Regions from separate parts of the Providencia sp. PROV003 genome, predicted to be linked through region 1. Evidence: predicted binding sites of a transcription regulator. Region 1 holds the regulator's gene; each other region holds the start of a gene.

Region 1 (3,626 bases):
CATCAAAGGCACTAACTTCGAAGGTAAATCTCTAGAAGAGATCATCAAAACTTCTGACGCTGGGGTTTTTAACAATGCTGCTCAAGTTTGGAACCACACCTTCTATTGGCATTGTTTAGCGCCAAATGCAGGTGGAGAACCAACAGGCAAAGTTGCTGATGCGATTAATAAAGCATTCGGTTCTTTCGCTGAGTTTAAAGCGCAATTTACTGACGCTGCGACCAAAAACTTTGGCGCAGGTTGGACATGGCTAGTGAAAAAAACCGATGGTAGCTTAGCTATCGTTAATACATCTAATGCTGCAACGCCAATTTCTGGTGAAGATAAGCCTGTATTAACAGTTGATATTTGGGAGCATGCTTACTATATCGATTACCGTAACGCGCGTCCTAAATACTTAGAAAACTTCTGGGCGCTAGTCAATTGGAAGTTTGTTGAAGAAAATTTAGCATAGTGATATCTGTTGATTTCTAAATAGCTAAGGGCGAGATATCTCGCCCTTATTTTTTACGCACATTGCTATGAGTAAAAATAAAATCAAAAAATATGTGCAGCAATAAAAATAATCATTGCTAATGAACCCAACGCAGCCAGTAATCCATATTTAACATCTGTATCCATGAGTTCCTCTCATCTAAACGTAATTGAATTAGCGAATAACCATATTAACATAAAGGTTATTAAGTATATATATCCAAAAAAACAAAACTCGTGCCTATATCACATGTTATAACATCAATTATTTCTTTCGTTTTTGCGCTAGATCAGACAAAATCGACAACAAATCGCTAAATTATTGCCAGCAAAGGATCAATGCATCAATATGCTGGTAATTTTTTAACAAGAATGCTTATAGAGACCTATTGTTGGTCAGGAGTTTTTTTCCCCCATGGCAACGATTAAAGATGTGGCGAAACGCGCTGGCGTATCTACCACAACCGTATCCCATGTTATTAATAAAACGCGCTTTGTGGCTGATGATACTAAGGCTGCGGTCTGGGCTGCAATTAAAGAGCTCAATTATTCACCAAGTGCGGTTGCCCGTAGTCTAAAAGTTAATCACACTAAGTCGATTGGTTTGCTGGCAACCTCCAGTGAAGCACCCTATTTTGCTGAGGTAATAGAATCAGTTGAAAATAGCTGCTATGAAAAAGGCTATACACTAATCCTCTGTAATTCCCATAATAATTTGGGTAAACAAAAAGCCTATCTACAAATGCTTGCGCAAAAACGCGTAGATGGTTTACTCGTTATGTGCTCTGAATACCCAGATACTTTAATCAGTATGTTAGAAGATTATCGTAATATTCCAATGGTCGTTATGGATTGGGGTACGTCACGAGGTGATTTTACTGACAGTATTATCGACAACTCATTCCATGGCGGCTACCTTGCAGGGCGTTATTTGATTGACCGTGGCCACCGTGATATCGGTGTCATTCCTGGTTCACTCGAAAGAAATACAGGCATTGGTCGTTTAACTGGTTTCCAAAAAGCGATGGAAGAGGCCAAAATTACGTTAAAAGATGAGTGGATCGTCCAAGGGGATTTTGAGCCTGAATCAGGCTACAAAGCAATGATGCAAATCCTTAGCCATAAACAGCGCCCTACCGCGGTATTCTGTGGTGGCGATATTATGGCGATGGGAGCGATTTGCGCCGCAGATGAGATGGGCCTGCGTGTACCGCAAGATATTTCAGTGATTGGCTATGATAATGTGCGTAATGCGCGCTATTTTACCCCTGCTCTAACGACTATCCACCAGCCAAAAGAGCGTTTAGGGCAAATGGCCTTTACAATGTTACTCGATAGAATTGTGAATAAGCGCGAAGATGCGCAAACTATCGAGGTACATCCACGGCTGGTTGAACGCCGCTCTGTTGCTGATGGGCCATTTATTGATTACCGCCGATAACTTAGCAACCTAAGTTGAAAGCCATTCCGCGTTAAGTGTTTCAGTATCACCGAGGTAATCTAATAACCAACTTAACGCTGGAGATGTGTTTTTTTCAACCCAAGTTAGGCAGCAAGGGCTTGGTGGAAATGGTTGTACTAATGCCAATTCCACTAACTTCCCTTCCTCGCATAAAGGGGTTGCGCGGTGTTCGGGCACCATGCCCACACATAGCCCATTGACTAAACATGCCAAACCATTTTCCCAATAAGGCACAACAAGACGCCGCTGGTTATCAAGGGCCCATGTGTCTCTTTTGGGTAAATTACGGGAGGTATCTTCTAAGCATAAACTGGGGTATTCACGCATTTGTTCATCCACCAACTTACCTTCTATTTTGGCTAATGGGTGCTCAGGGCTCGCAACACACATCCAAGACATGAAACCCATATCACGAAAACTGTATCTTTCACCAATGGGGGAAGCACGTGTTGCGCCAATCGCCACATCAACACGACCATCAGCTAAAGCATCCCAAACACCATTAAACACTTCAGGGTGAATATACAGTTCAATATCAGGAAAATGACGATAGAAATCTAGAATGAGTTGTTCTGTGCGCTGCGGTTTGACAATGCAGTCAACTGCGATACTAAATTGACCACGCCAACCATTTGCGACTTGTTGGCATTGATGTCTGGTATCTGTCATTTTTTTGATAACAGAACGACTTTGTTTAATAAATATTGCCCCCGCCTCGGTAAGAACTACATCACGATGGCGACGTTCAAATAAAGGGACAGCAAGCCATTCCTCAATTTGTTTTACCGTATAGCTAATCGCAGATGGAACACGGTGCAACTCATCGGCAGCACCACTAAAACTTCCCGTACGAGCCACTGCATCAATGACTTCGAGCGCATGAGCTGACCACATAACATCTCCTTTCAAAAATTTTGATAGCAAGATCCAAATATTACCGTTTCACAACATAAAAAAATAGCCTATACAATAGAACTACTGTTAACATTTTTTTAAATATCAAATAAGTAATAATTATGACGAATACTGTGAAAAAAAATTCCCCTGGGTTTATGATTTACCTTGCAGGGTTAAGCATGCTGGGGTTTTTAGCGATTGATATGTATCTACCTGCTTTTGGGGCAATGCAAAACTCACTGCATACCACAGAAGGGGCTATCAGCGCTTCTCTCAGTATATTTTTAGCTGGTTTTGCTTTTGCTCAGCTTCTATGGGGACCATTATCAGACAAACTTGGTCGTAAACCTGTGCTTATCGTTGGGTTGGCTATTTTCATTTTAAGCAGCCTAGCTATTTTTTGGGTTGAAACTGCGACACAACTCTTAACTTTGCGTTTTCTACAAGCTGTCGGTGTCTGTTCTGCGGCCGTTTTATGGCAAGCTCTCGTTATTGACCGCTATGATGAAGCAAGCACGCAAAAAGTTTTTGCCTCTATTATGCCATTAGTCGCTTTATCCCCTGCTTTGGCGCCTTTATTAGGTGCTTGGGTTTTAGAACACCAAACTTGGGAAGCCATTTTTCTGATCCTCATGGCCGTAGGTATATTACTTTTATTACCAACGTTATTTTTGAAGAATGTTTCTGTCAAAAACATCACGGATGAAAAACAACCCAAAACTAAAGTCTCTTTTGCTAACTTGTTAAGTTCACCTATTTTTAGTGGTAATGTACTTGTTTATGCCTCTTGTAG
Region 2 (3,626 bases), 1.6 Mb from region 1:
ATGAAATGCATTGTGTTATCGATACTTTTGCAACGCAAGCAGATATTTTAAAACTATCGGATGATGAATTATTGTGGCTAACAAAGGAGAGCTGTTTTGATGATGCGATTTCTAAATTACAAAAGTATCCTGCCAGTTTAAAAATAGTCACTCAAGGCGCTAAAGGTTGTCAAGTATTTACGTCCTACACATCTATAGCGGTTAGTGCATATTTCGTTGATAGCATTGATACAACAGGGGCTGGCGATGCTTTTATGGCGGGTTTACTTGCGGGAGTTTCTCAATATGGTTTGTCAAATACTGGCGACAGCTTAATGAAAATTATTTCTCAAGCGTCAGCTTGTGGAGCTTTGGCAACGACTAAAAAAGGGGCGATTTCAGCAGCGCCAACGCAACAAGAATTAATCGAATTTATACAACAGCAACCACTATTATCCCAAAGAGAAATCCTTTGAAAAGTATCTATATGGAAGGTAAATAGAAGATGGTTGTCTAATCCTCTTTTATTTATATTTACTTCGATATAAATCGACCAATATTGGAGGTGCAATCAGTTTTATTTTCTATATTTTGGCGTATGATACGAAGCTAATTTCACTTAATTAGTTTTTATTGCGGGTAAACTATGTTGCTGCGTTCAGGAGTGGCTCTTGCCATTTTTTCTTATATTCTATGGGGTATAACACCGTTATTTTACCGTTTACTTCCTGGCGCCGAACCTTTAGAACTACTTGCTGAACGTCTTATTTGGTCAGTACCAATACTTTTTTTTATTCGTTTAATTATTAAGAATAAATCTTTATGGGGCCAAGTCTGGGCTGACAAAAAATCAATTGTTTTATGTTTCTTTAGCTCATCGATTATGGCTATTTCATGGACTGCATTCACTTATGCGTTAACTCATGGACAAGTTCTAGCGGCAAGTTTGGGCTATTTTATTAACCCTTTATTTTCAATTTTACTCGGGGTTATCTTTCTCAGAGAGCGACTTGTATTTTCTGAAAAAATGGCCGTTATTTTTATATGTGCCGGTGTCGGTTATCAAATATGGCAGTATGGCGAACTACCTATTCTAGCGTTAGTGATGGGGAGCGCATTTGCGATATATGGATTAATACGTAAATTTATTCGGTTTGATGTCATTACTTCTTTATTTTTAGAAGCTCTTTGGTTATTGCCAATAGCAATAGGAATAACTTGGTGGTTAAACTCAAATGGTTTAAGTGCGGTAGCAGAAGGGGATTGGCAAGTTAAAATTCTTTATATGCTAGCGGCTCCGGTAACGATTATCCCATTGCTATTTTTCACGGCTGCAATTAAAAGAACTTCATTGACTGTAATTGGTTTAGCACAGTATATAGAACCCACAATCCAATTTTTACTTGCGGTATTTTTATTTAATGAGCTATTTGATTGGGTAAAAGGTGTCAGCTTCTCATTAATATGGATTGGTTTGATGTTCTGTATTTTAGCGATTTTGCGCAAGCAATATACTAAGTTCTCTCATAAAGATCCCTTTATTACTGGGCGTGATAAGACACCATTAGGCTAGATACTAGGCTCAGCATTCATGAACTTTGTTTCCTTTGATAGTAAAAGCAAACGATTGCGTATATAATCACATTTATTATTTTTGCGGATAAGGTCATTAATCATGAATCAATTGGGTACTGCGCTGTGCGCTTCAGCAACCAAAGTCATGTTGCTTGGGGCGGGTGAACTGGGTAAGGAAGTCGCTATTGAATGCCAACGTTTAGGCATTGAGGTGATTGCTGTTGATAGATACGATAATGCGCCAGCTATGCACATTGCTCACCGCAGTTACACAATTAACATGCTTAATGGCGAAGCATTAAAACAGCTTGTTGCCTTAGAAAAACCTGATTTTATTGTCCCTGAAATTGAAGCTATTGCGACAAAAACCTTAGTTGAACTGGAAGAAAAAGGGCAAAGAGTCGTGCCATCTGCGAAAGCCGTTTTTCTTACCATGGACAGAGAAGGGATACGTCGCTTGGCAGCGGAAACGCTTCATTTACCGACCTCTAATTACCAATTTGTTGAAAATAAAGCGGATTTTATTACTGCAGCAGAGAAAATCGGTTTTCCTTGTATTGTAAAACCAGTCATGAGTTCGTCAGGGAAAGGGCAGAGTGTTATCCGCTCGGCAGCAGAATTAGAACAAGCATGGGAATATTCTCAACAAGGTGGGCGCACGGGACAGGGCCGCGTTATTGTTGAAAAAATGGTTAATTTTGATTTTGAGATCACCTTGTTAACAGTCAGTGCAGTTGATGGCATTCATTTTTGTGCTCCTGTTGGTCATCGCCAAGAGAAAGGGGATTATCGTGAGTCTTGGCAACCGCAACAAATGAGTGATATTGCATTGAGGAAAGCACAAGAGGTTGCCCAAAAAATAGTTAGCGCATTGGGAGGCTATGGGGTATTTGGTGTTGAGTTATTTGTGTGCGCAGATGAGATCATTTTTAATGAAGTCTCACCCCGCCCTCACGATACAGGAATGGTGACGTTAATTTCACAAAATTTATCTGAATTTGCCTTACATGTTCGGGCTTTCCTAGGGTACCCAATAGGCGCAATTCGTCAATATGGGCCAAGTGCTTCTGCGGTTATTTTACCTGAATTGCATAGCAGCGATGTAGTATTTGGTCATATTGATACTGCATTTGGGTCGGATATCCAGTTACGTTTATTTGGTAAACCTGAAATAGCAGGAACTCGTCGACTCGGGGTTGCTTTAGCTGTTGCTGATTCTATTGAACAAGCATTGGAAATGGCTAAGACTGCGGCTGATAAAGTTAAAGTATCAGGTTGATTTCTAATAAAAAGAGCTCATTCACATTATATGAATGAGCTTTTAACTATTAAGAATTAAAATGATAACGAAGGGTTATTCAAGGAAAAATTTTGTTGTAAAGCAGCAGTGGTTATCTCTCTGATAAATGGTATAAGTCATAAGCTTGCACTAATATGACGGTACCTGCATAATTTTAAAAAAGAATTTAATTGTTGCATTAGGTTATACTTTTTTATTTTAGGCGACTACTGGCATTCCGCCGTTAAAGTTCTTACTGGCGAATCTGCAGTAACTGCAATCGTGTCTAATGCAGAATAGTTAATGGTACACTGACCCGATTGACCACCCCATTTAACGTTAATACGACCAGTATTTGGTAACCCACTCATGTAAAGTTGGCCATTTGAACCCACAATTCCGGTATTGATATCGTTTTCATCGTCTTCTGATACTAACGTCGCGATCGCCCCAAAAGGTGGGATTTTCCCCGTAGCTTTCAGATTAATAATCGCTTGATAACCAATTTTGGTTTTAAACTTACGCTTAATAACCGCCCCTTCCGTTGGATATACCATCATCGAGGTGTCTTTAAAGGTCGTATCATCCGGTAATGTGTTCACATTAACCGCAATTTGGTTAGCCGTGTTACTGGATAACTGAGGAATAATGGCATTCCCAAAGCGGTCAAATTGCGCGCCAGAGGATAATGACGCCCCTTTTGCCCCCTCTGCGGTGATAATCGCAATCGTATCCCCCACGTTTGGCGATAATGTGACCCCATCTGAATGCGCAACTACACCGCCACTTAGGG
Region 3 (3,626 bases), 1.2 Mb from region 1:
GTTTTGTACAATGAAATCACTGGGTAACGAAAGTACTCAAACCAAATTTCTCTGAGATGCGCGTGAGTGGGCGAGTCCCCTGAGCCGATATTTCTACCAAACAGAATGTGGTTATTGCGCTGGTGAGCATGCCTGATTCGTTCAGGAAGCCTAAAGGTTGCTAAACTGCGTTCACCTTGAACCAAGGGTTCAAGGGTTACAGCCTACAACGGCATCTTGGAGACCCTCTACTGTATTCCTATTTACCTTTAATAACACACACCAATAATACAACGTCGTATTGATTCAGACGATTTACTTTTCTACAATAATTTTCGCCTTGCGATATACTCTAAATAGTTAATTATTTCCTATTGCTGATAGAGTAGGTTTTCATATGCAAGATGCCCTTTCCACACAACGCCAGCAAGTACGCCAATCCATCCGTCAGGCTCGTCGTCAATTAACCACGAAACAACAACAGTTAGCCGCTCAACTGGTCATGAAGAATGCCTTACAACACCCAAAGATTAACTCAGCGAAATGCATTGCTCTATTTCTCTCGTTTGATGGTGAAATTGATACTAGGCCATTAATTAGTGCACTGTGGGAACAAGGCAAACAGGTTTACCTTCCTGTTTTACACCCTTTCAGCCGCCATCATTTACTTTTTCTTCGCTATCACGCAAAAACACAGTTAGTCAAAAACCGCTTTAATATTGATGAACCCCCACTCAATGTACAAGATGTACTCCCTATAGAAAAACTGGATATCATGTTCATTCCCCTTGTGGCTTTTGATAGCCAAGGGCAGCGATTAGGAATGGGGGGTGGGTTTTATGATAGGACATTAGCTCATTGGCAACAAACCGGTTTTTACCCCATCGGCTTAGCCCATGATTGCCAGCAGGTCGAGGCACTTCCCGTAGCGCACTGGGATATTCCGTTACCTGAAATTATTACGCCACAAAAAATATGGCGCTGGTAATTAATACCTGCGCCATCATCATCAAGTAAAAGCAACCAATGCTAATTTAGAACAGCAAACGTGCTCGGATAGTGCCTGGCAGTGCTTTTAGCTTAGCTAAGGCATCATCTGTTTGACTTGGGCTCTGCGTTAACACATCGATCACCACATAGCCAACATTACCAGCTGTACGTAAATACTGCCCAACTACGTTGATATTATTCTCCGTAAATACTTGGTTAATGCTATTAAGAATACCTGGGCGGTTTTCATGAATATGCAAGAAACGGTTAGTATCCTCGGTATGTACTGGCAGTGAAACCTCAGGGAAGTTAACAGCAGATAACGTTGAACCATTATCTGAGTATTTTGCTAATTTACTTGCAACTTCTAACCCGATGTTTTCCTGAGCCTCTTCAGTCGAGCCACCAATGTGCGGTGTTAAAATCACATTGTCGAATTTAATTAATTCAGAGATAAACGGGTCGTTCGGGTCATTATTCGCCGCTGGCTCTGTTGGGAATACGTCAACGGCGGCACCTGATAAATGCTTGCTTTCCAGCGCAGCTGCCAATGCTGGGATATCCACCACTGTACCTCGAGAAGCATTAATAAAAATAGAACCCGGCTTCATACGGTCAAACTGCTCTTTAGCAAACATATTTTTGGTGCTTGCTGTTTCAGGTACATGTAAGCTCACGACATCACTCATATTAAGCAGTTCAGTTAAAGAACGGACCTGAGTTGCATTACCTAATGGCAATTTGTTTTCTATATCATAGAAGAAAACATTCATACCGATCCCTTCAGCTAAGATCCCCAACTGAGTACCAATATGACCATATCCAACAATTCCTAAACGCTTACCACGAGCTTCAAAGCAGCCTTTAGCTTGTTTTTCCCATATCCCACGGTGTGCTTGCATATTCGCTTCGGGAATACGGCGTAATAACAGTAATAGTTGACCTAACACCATTTCTGCAACGGAACGAGTATTGGAAAATGGCGCATTAAATACTGGAATACCGCGTTTTGCCGCAGCATCTAAATCAACTTGGTTAGTCCCGATACAAAAACAGCCGACTGCAACTAATTTCTCTGCTGCCGCAAAAACCTCTTCAGTAAGGTGAGTACGGGAACGGATACCAACAAAACGTGCATCTTTAATCGCTTTTTTTAATTCTTCGTCGGATAACGCGCTTTTGTGGTATTCAATATTGGTGTAACCTGCTGCTTTTAGGTTCTCAACCGCACTTTGATGCACACCTTCTAGCAGTAAAAATTTTATTTTGTCTTTTTGCAAAGATACCTTGACCATTTCCCCTACCCTATCATGAACGTACTAATAATTTATAACCGATGAATTTGCATGTTTGCTTCGCATTCTTCAAAGCACCTGTAAAAATCGACATCCACCCACCTTGAAGTATGCAGCTATACCAACATAACAAAAAACGGCGCAGTATCAATACAACCGTTTGCTTTATGGATACTAAAAATAGCAAAGAAAAAGAAGTTAAACGGTAGAAAATCAGGAGCAGTAACACAAAATAAGTTTTTTTCCTGCACAATGCGCATTAGTGTGAGATATATCACCAAAATAACGGGGTATTAAAAAAAATGAAATAAATTTCAAATCATCGATATTTATAAAACTGGTTAATTAATTTAGTGCTATCTCAGAAATAACACCCGCTCAATTCACAATCAAACATAAAAAAAGCCAGTAAATATGACATCTACTGACTTATTTTAAGACGCTGAATTTATCTATTTGTTATAACATAAATTATAACTTAATAGTTTTAACCCCTTCATCAGAGGTTCCCATTAATACGACGTCTGCACCACGGTTAGCAAATAGCCCAACAGTCACCACGCCAGCAATACCATTGATAGTATTTTCTAATGCAACAGGGTCTACAATGCTTAAATTATGGACATCTAAAATCACATTTCCGTTATCAGTTACGACATTTTGACGATATTCAGGGGTCCCCCCCAATTTCACCAACTCACGTGCCACATAGCTACGAGCCATAGGGATCACTTCAACGGGTAATGGGAACTTACCTAAAACATCAACTAATTTGGATTGGTCAACAATACAGACAAATGTTTTTGCAATAGCTGAAACAATTTTTTCTCTTGTTAAGGCTGCCCCGCCACCTTTAATCATATTCATATGATGGTCGACTTCATCAGCGCCATCGACATAAACATCTAATGAATCAACTTCATTACAGTCAAATACAGTGATCCCCAGTGATTTTAGCTTTTGGGTTGATGCTTCTGAACTGGATACCGCCCCTTCTATTTGCCCCTTCATCGTTGCCAAAGCATCAATGAAATGAGAAGCTGTTGAACCCGTTCCAACACCAACAATAGTACCCGGTTTAACGTAATCGAGTGCTGCCCAACCTACCGCTTTTTTTAATTCGTCCTGAGTCATGATCATGCCTTTTGCTAATTAATTGAGTCGTGATTAAGGTTATGAATAGCTAGTATATACCGGACACTGGCTAAGTTGCAGTATTGTTCTTTACATTTATGCCGTTGTTTTTGGGATTTATCTAGCAACAATAATATTTTCAAGTGTTATCACTAAAAATATGGCATAGTGATTTAAGGTTACTGCTCTTTGTTAATAACCCTAGCTGAGCTTTTACACTGAGTTGGA
Region 4 (3,626 bases), 1.7 Mb from region 1:
AGCAAAGGTTGCAAGTCTTACGAGACAGCAATGATGGTTTTGTGATCGCCCAAAAAGACCTTGAAATTCGCGGGCCTGGGGAGCTATTAGGGGCGAAGCAAACGGGTAATGCCGATTTTAAAGTCGCTGATTTATTACGCGACCAATATATGTTGCCAGAAGTGCAACGCATTGCTCGTCATATTCAGCAACACTACCCTGAAAACGCGCAGCAAATTATTGATCGCTGGTTACCAGAGCGGGAACAATATAGCCACGCTTAATTATTACATAGCAACCTATCATTATTGTTTATTCATATCTTAAAACGAAAATTGCCGTGAAAAATTTCACGGCAATACCTGCTTTACTTATTATTATTTAATCTATGTTATCCAGCAATCGTTGGAAATATCGGTAGCAATAGATACAGTTTAATCACGATTGCATTAACGATATCAATAAAGAATGCTCCAACCATTGGCACTACTAAGAATGCTAGGTGAGATGGGCCTAGCCTATCTGTTACCGCCTGCATATTTGCAATTGCAGTCGGTGTTGCACCAAGACCGAAGCCACAATGACCCGCAGCTAAAATAGCAGCATCATAATTTTTGCCCATCACTCGGAAGGTGACAAAAATCGCATACCCTGCCATAACACAAGCTTGAACAGCCAAAATAACTATCATCGGAATTGCCAATGATGCTAATTCCCATAATTTTAAGCTCATTAATGCCATTGCTAAGAATAATGAAAGGCTGACGTTCCCCATGACGGAAACCGCGCGATCAAATACACGGTAAAAACCCAGCAATGATAAGCTATTACTTAAAATCACACCGACAAATAGCACACACACAAATTTCGGTAACGCGAACACTGTGTCCGCTAATAAACCTGCAATATAGCTTCCCACCAGCAAACAGATAGCAATTAATGCAATAGTTTCAATTAAAACCATTGAAGTGATCATTCGCCCTGATTGCGGTTTTTCAAATGCGCTAGGAACGTCTTTATCATCGTCAGTATTTCCCGGCGTTGGGATATTTCGAGTTAAGAAGCGAGCAACAGGCCCACCGATTAACCCACCCAGAACCAAACCAAACGTTGCACAAGCCATAGCAACTTCTGTTGCACTCTGGAAACCGTAACTCTCGGTAAAAATTTTACCCCATGCCGCACCAGTACCATGGCCACCGGATAAAGTTACAGAACCCGCTAACAGCCCCATTAATGGGTCTAGGCCAAGTAACTCAGCAAGAGCAATACCCACCGTGTTTTGAACAAGCAGTAACCCTACAACAACAAAAATGAAAATAAACAATGCCTTACCACCTGCCTTCAAACTCGCTAAGTTAGCATTTAGGCCGATTGTGGCAAAAAATGCCAGCATCATTGGTTCTTGCAGTGATAAGTCAAAAGAAAGGCTCCAGTCAAATAATTGCTTCAGCAATAAAAGACTAAAAGCGACTAACAACCCGCCCGCAACGGGCTCTGGGATAGTGTATTTTTCAAGAAAGGGAACTGATTTTACCAGTTTACGCCCAAGCAATAATACTAAGGTAGCAGCTACTAGCGTACCGTAGACATCGAGATGATACATTTACGTACCTCGTCTGTTGTTAAAATTATTAAAAACCAATAAGACGTTAATATCTTCCTTAAAACGCCAAAAGCAGGTTATAGGATTAGAAAAAAAAACTGTTATAAATACAAGTTAAAAGATATAAAAATGTGACAGCGTTATTTAACTATCGTATAAAACTTTTTCTGCGCAAACGATTGCTTTTTAATTTCGCCGCATTACAATGCGTTTTTTGGTGGGGGAAATGAAGGCAATGAATACTGCAACGTCTGAAAAACAAACTACAGAAGCAACCATACAAACACAAAGTGAGCTTATCTATAAATTAGAAGACAAACCACCGCTACCACAGGCTCTGTTTGCCGCGGGGCAACACCTTCTCGCTATGTTTGTAGCTGTTATCACGCCAGCAATGTTAATTTGCCAAGCGCTTGGGCTACCAGCTCACGACACCCAACGTATTATTAGTATGTCCTTATTCGCTTCAGGGATTGCTTCTTTAATTCAAATTAGAGCATGGGGCCCAATTGGTTCAGGTTTACTTTCTATTCAAGGCACCAGTTTTAACTTTGTTGCACCTTTAATCATGGGCGGAGTCGCACTAAAGCAAGGTGGGGCAGATATTCCCTCAATGATGGCAGCACTATTTGGTACTTTACTCGTTGCCGCACTAACTGAAGTGATTCTTTCCCGCTTCTTACATTTAGCTCGCCGCGTCATCACACCGTTAGTGTCTGGTGTTGTGGTCATGATCATCGGGTTATCGTTAATTCAAGTTGGCCTAACATCCATCGGTGGTGGCTACGGTGCAATTAGCGACAATACCTTCGGTTCCCCCGATTATTTAATTTTAGCGGGAGTGGTACTCGCCGTTATTATTTTATTAAATCGCCAGAAAAACCCGTACTTACGTGTTGCTTCACTCGTCATTGCCATGGCTGTCGGCTATATTGTTGCTTGGTGGATGGACATGTTGCCAACTGCGCAACCAGCAGAAGCTAACCAAGCGATAATTACCGTACCAGAACCGTTTTATTATGGGTTATCATTTGATTGGAACCTACTCGTCCCACTTATTCTTATTTTTATGGTGACCTCTTTAGAAACGATTGGTGATATCACTGCGACTTCGGATGTATCAGAACAACCCGTTCGTGGTCCTTTGTATATGAAACGTATTAAAGGTGGGGTGCTCGCTAATGGTTTAAACTCAATGGTTTCTGCTGTATTTAATACCTTTCCGAACTCCTGCTTTGGGCAAAATAACGGGGTGATCCAGTTAACAGGGGTCGCTAGCCGCTACGTCGGTTATATCGTCGCCTTAATGCTCGTATTGCTAGGTTTATTCCCTGCTGTTGCAGGCTTTGTACAGCAAATCCCTGAACCTGTTCTGGGTGGCGCGACCATCGTGATGTTCGGCACTATCGCCGCGTCAGGTGTACGTATTGTGTCTAGAGAGCCATTAAATCGTCGAGCAATCATGATAATCGCCCTTTCACTTGCGGTAGGAATGGGGGTCTCACAGCAACCTCTGATCCTACAATTTGCGCCCGACTGGCTAAAAACCTTATTTTCTTCTGGAATTGCTGCCGGTGGTTTAACTGCAATTGTTCTGAATTTAGTCTTTCCCCTCGAAAAATAAGCTTTCATTTTAACCGTCAGAGTTGAATATTCTGGCGGTTCTTCTGTATGCTATCCTTAAACTGCCGCGATATTAAACAAGTCTCTATCTTGTTATCCACCCACATGATGAAGGAGTAGCAAGCCGTGAAATGGTTAATCAAATTTGTTACCTATGCACTTTTGCTACTATTACTTCTATTTATTTTTGCCTATATTGGCTTACAGACGCGTCTAGGAGCCTCCTATTCCAGCCAATTTTTAAGTCAATTTACCCGTTATGATATTAATGTCGGGGTCATGGGGCATGAGTTTTCCAACCCTGGGGAATTTATCTTTCAAGATGTTAAGTTATCTTCAGAAGACAAAAACCTCGCCTTGGATGCACGGCAAATTGTCGTCGATATCAACTGGCGTAATTTATTCAGTGGAAATGCTA

What was found. The regulator PurR, encoded in region 1, represses purine synthesis genes. The targets are predictions, from matches to a motif close to CANGCAAACGTTTGCNTG.
Region 2: the regulator PurR is predicted to act here: its motif matches at 1,596-1,613, upstream of purT (formate-dependent phosphoribosylglycinamide formyltransferase).
Region 3: the regulator PurR is predicted to act here: its motif matches at 2,414-2,431, upstream of serA (phosphoglycerate dehydrogenase).
Region 4: the regulator PurR is predicted to act here: its motif matches at 1,754-1,771, upstream of gltS (sodium/glutamate symporter).

What each region holds. Positions count from the first base shown of each region.
Region 1 is NZ_CP096369.1:3,425,474-3,429,099, forward strand. Features, by position in the region: gene sodB (superoxide dismutase [Fe]) at 1-454, shown strand, start outside; gene purR (HTH-type transcriptional repressor PurR) at 890-1,915, shown strand; gene punR (DNA-binding transcriptional activator PunR) at 1,925-2,830, opposite strand; gene punC (purine nucleoside transporter PunC) at 2,953-3,626, shown strand, end outside.
Region 2 is NZ_CP096369.1:1,861,555-1,865,180, forward strand. Features, by position in the region: gene M1F14_RS08525 (aminoimidazole riboside kinase) at 1-455, shown strand, start outside; gene rarD (EamA family transporter RarD) at 626-1,552, shown strand; gene purT (formate-dependent phosphoribosylglycinamide formyltransferase) at 1,655-2,833, shown strand; gene M1F14_RS08540 (fimbria/pilus outer membrane usher protein) at 3,061-3,626, opposite strand, start outside.
Region 3 is NZ_CP096369.1:2,199,893-2,203,518, reverse strand. Features, by position in the region: RNA gene ssrS (6S RNA) at 46-227, shown strand; gene M1F14_RS09945 (5-formyltetrahydrofolate cyclo-ligase) at 377-967, shown strand; gene serA (phosphoglycerate dehydrogenase) at 1,014-2,264, opposite strand; gene rpiA (ribose-5-phosphate isomerase RpiA) at 2,736-3,398, opposite strand.
Region 4 is NZ_CP096369.1:409,922-413,547, forward strand. Features, by position in the region: gene recG (ATP-dependent DNA helicase RecG) at 1-263, shown strand, start outside; gene gltS (sodium/glutamate symporter) at 371-1,585, opposite strand; gene M1F14_RS01710 (uracil-xanthine permease family protein) at 1,821-3,209, shown strand; gene M1F14_RS01715 (AsmA family protein) at 3,335-3,626, shown strand, end outside.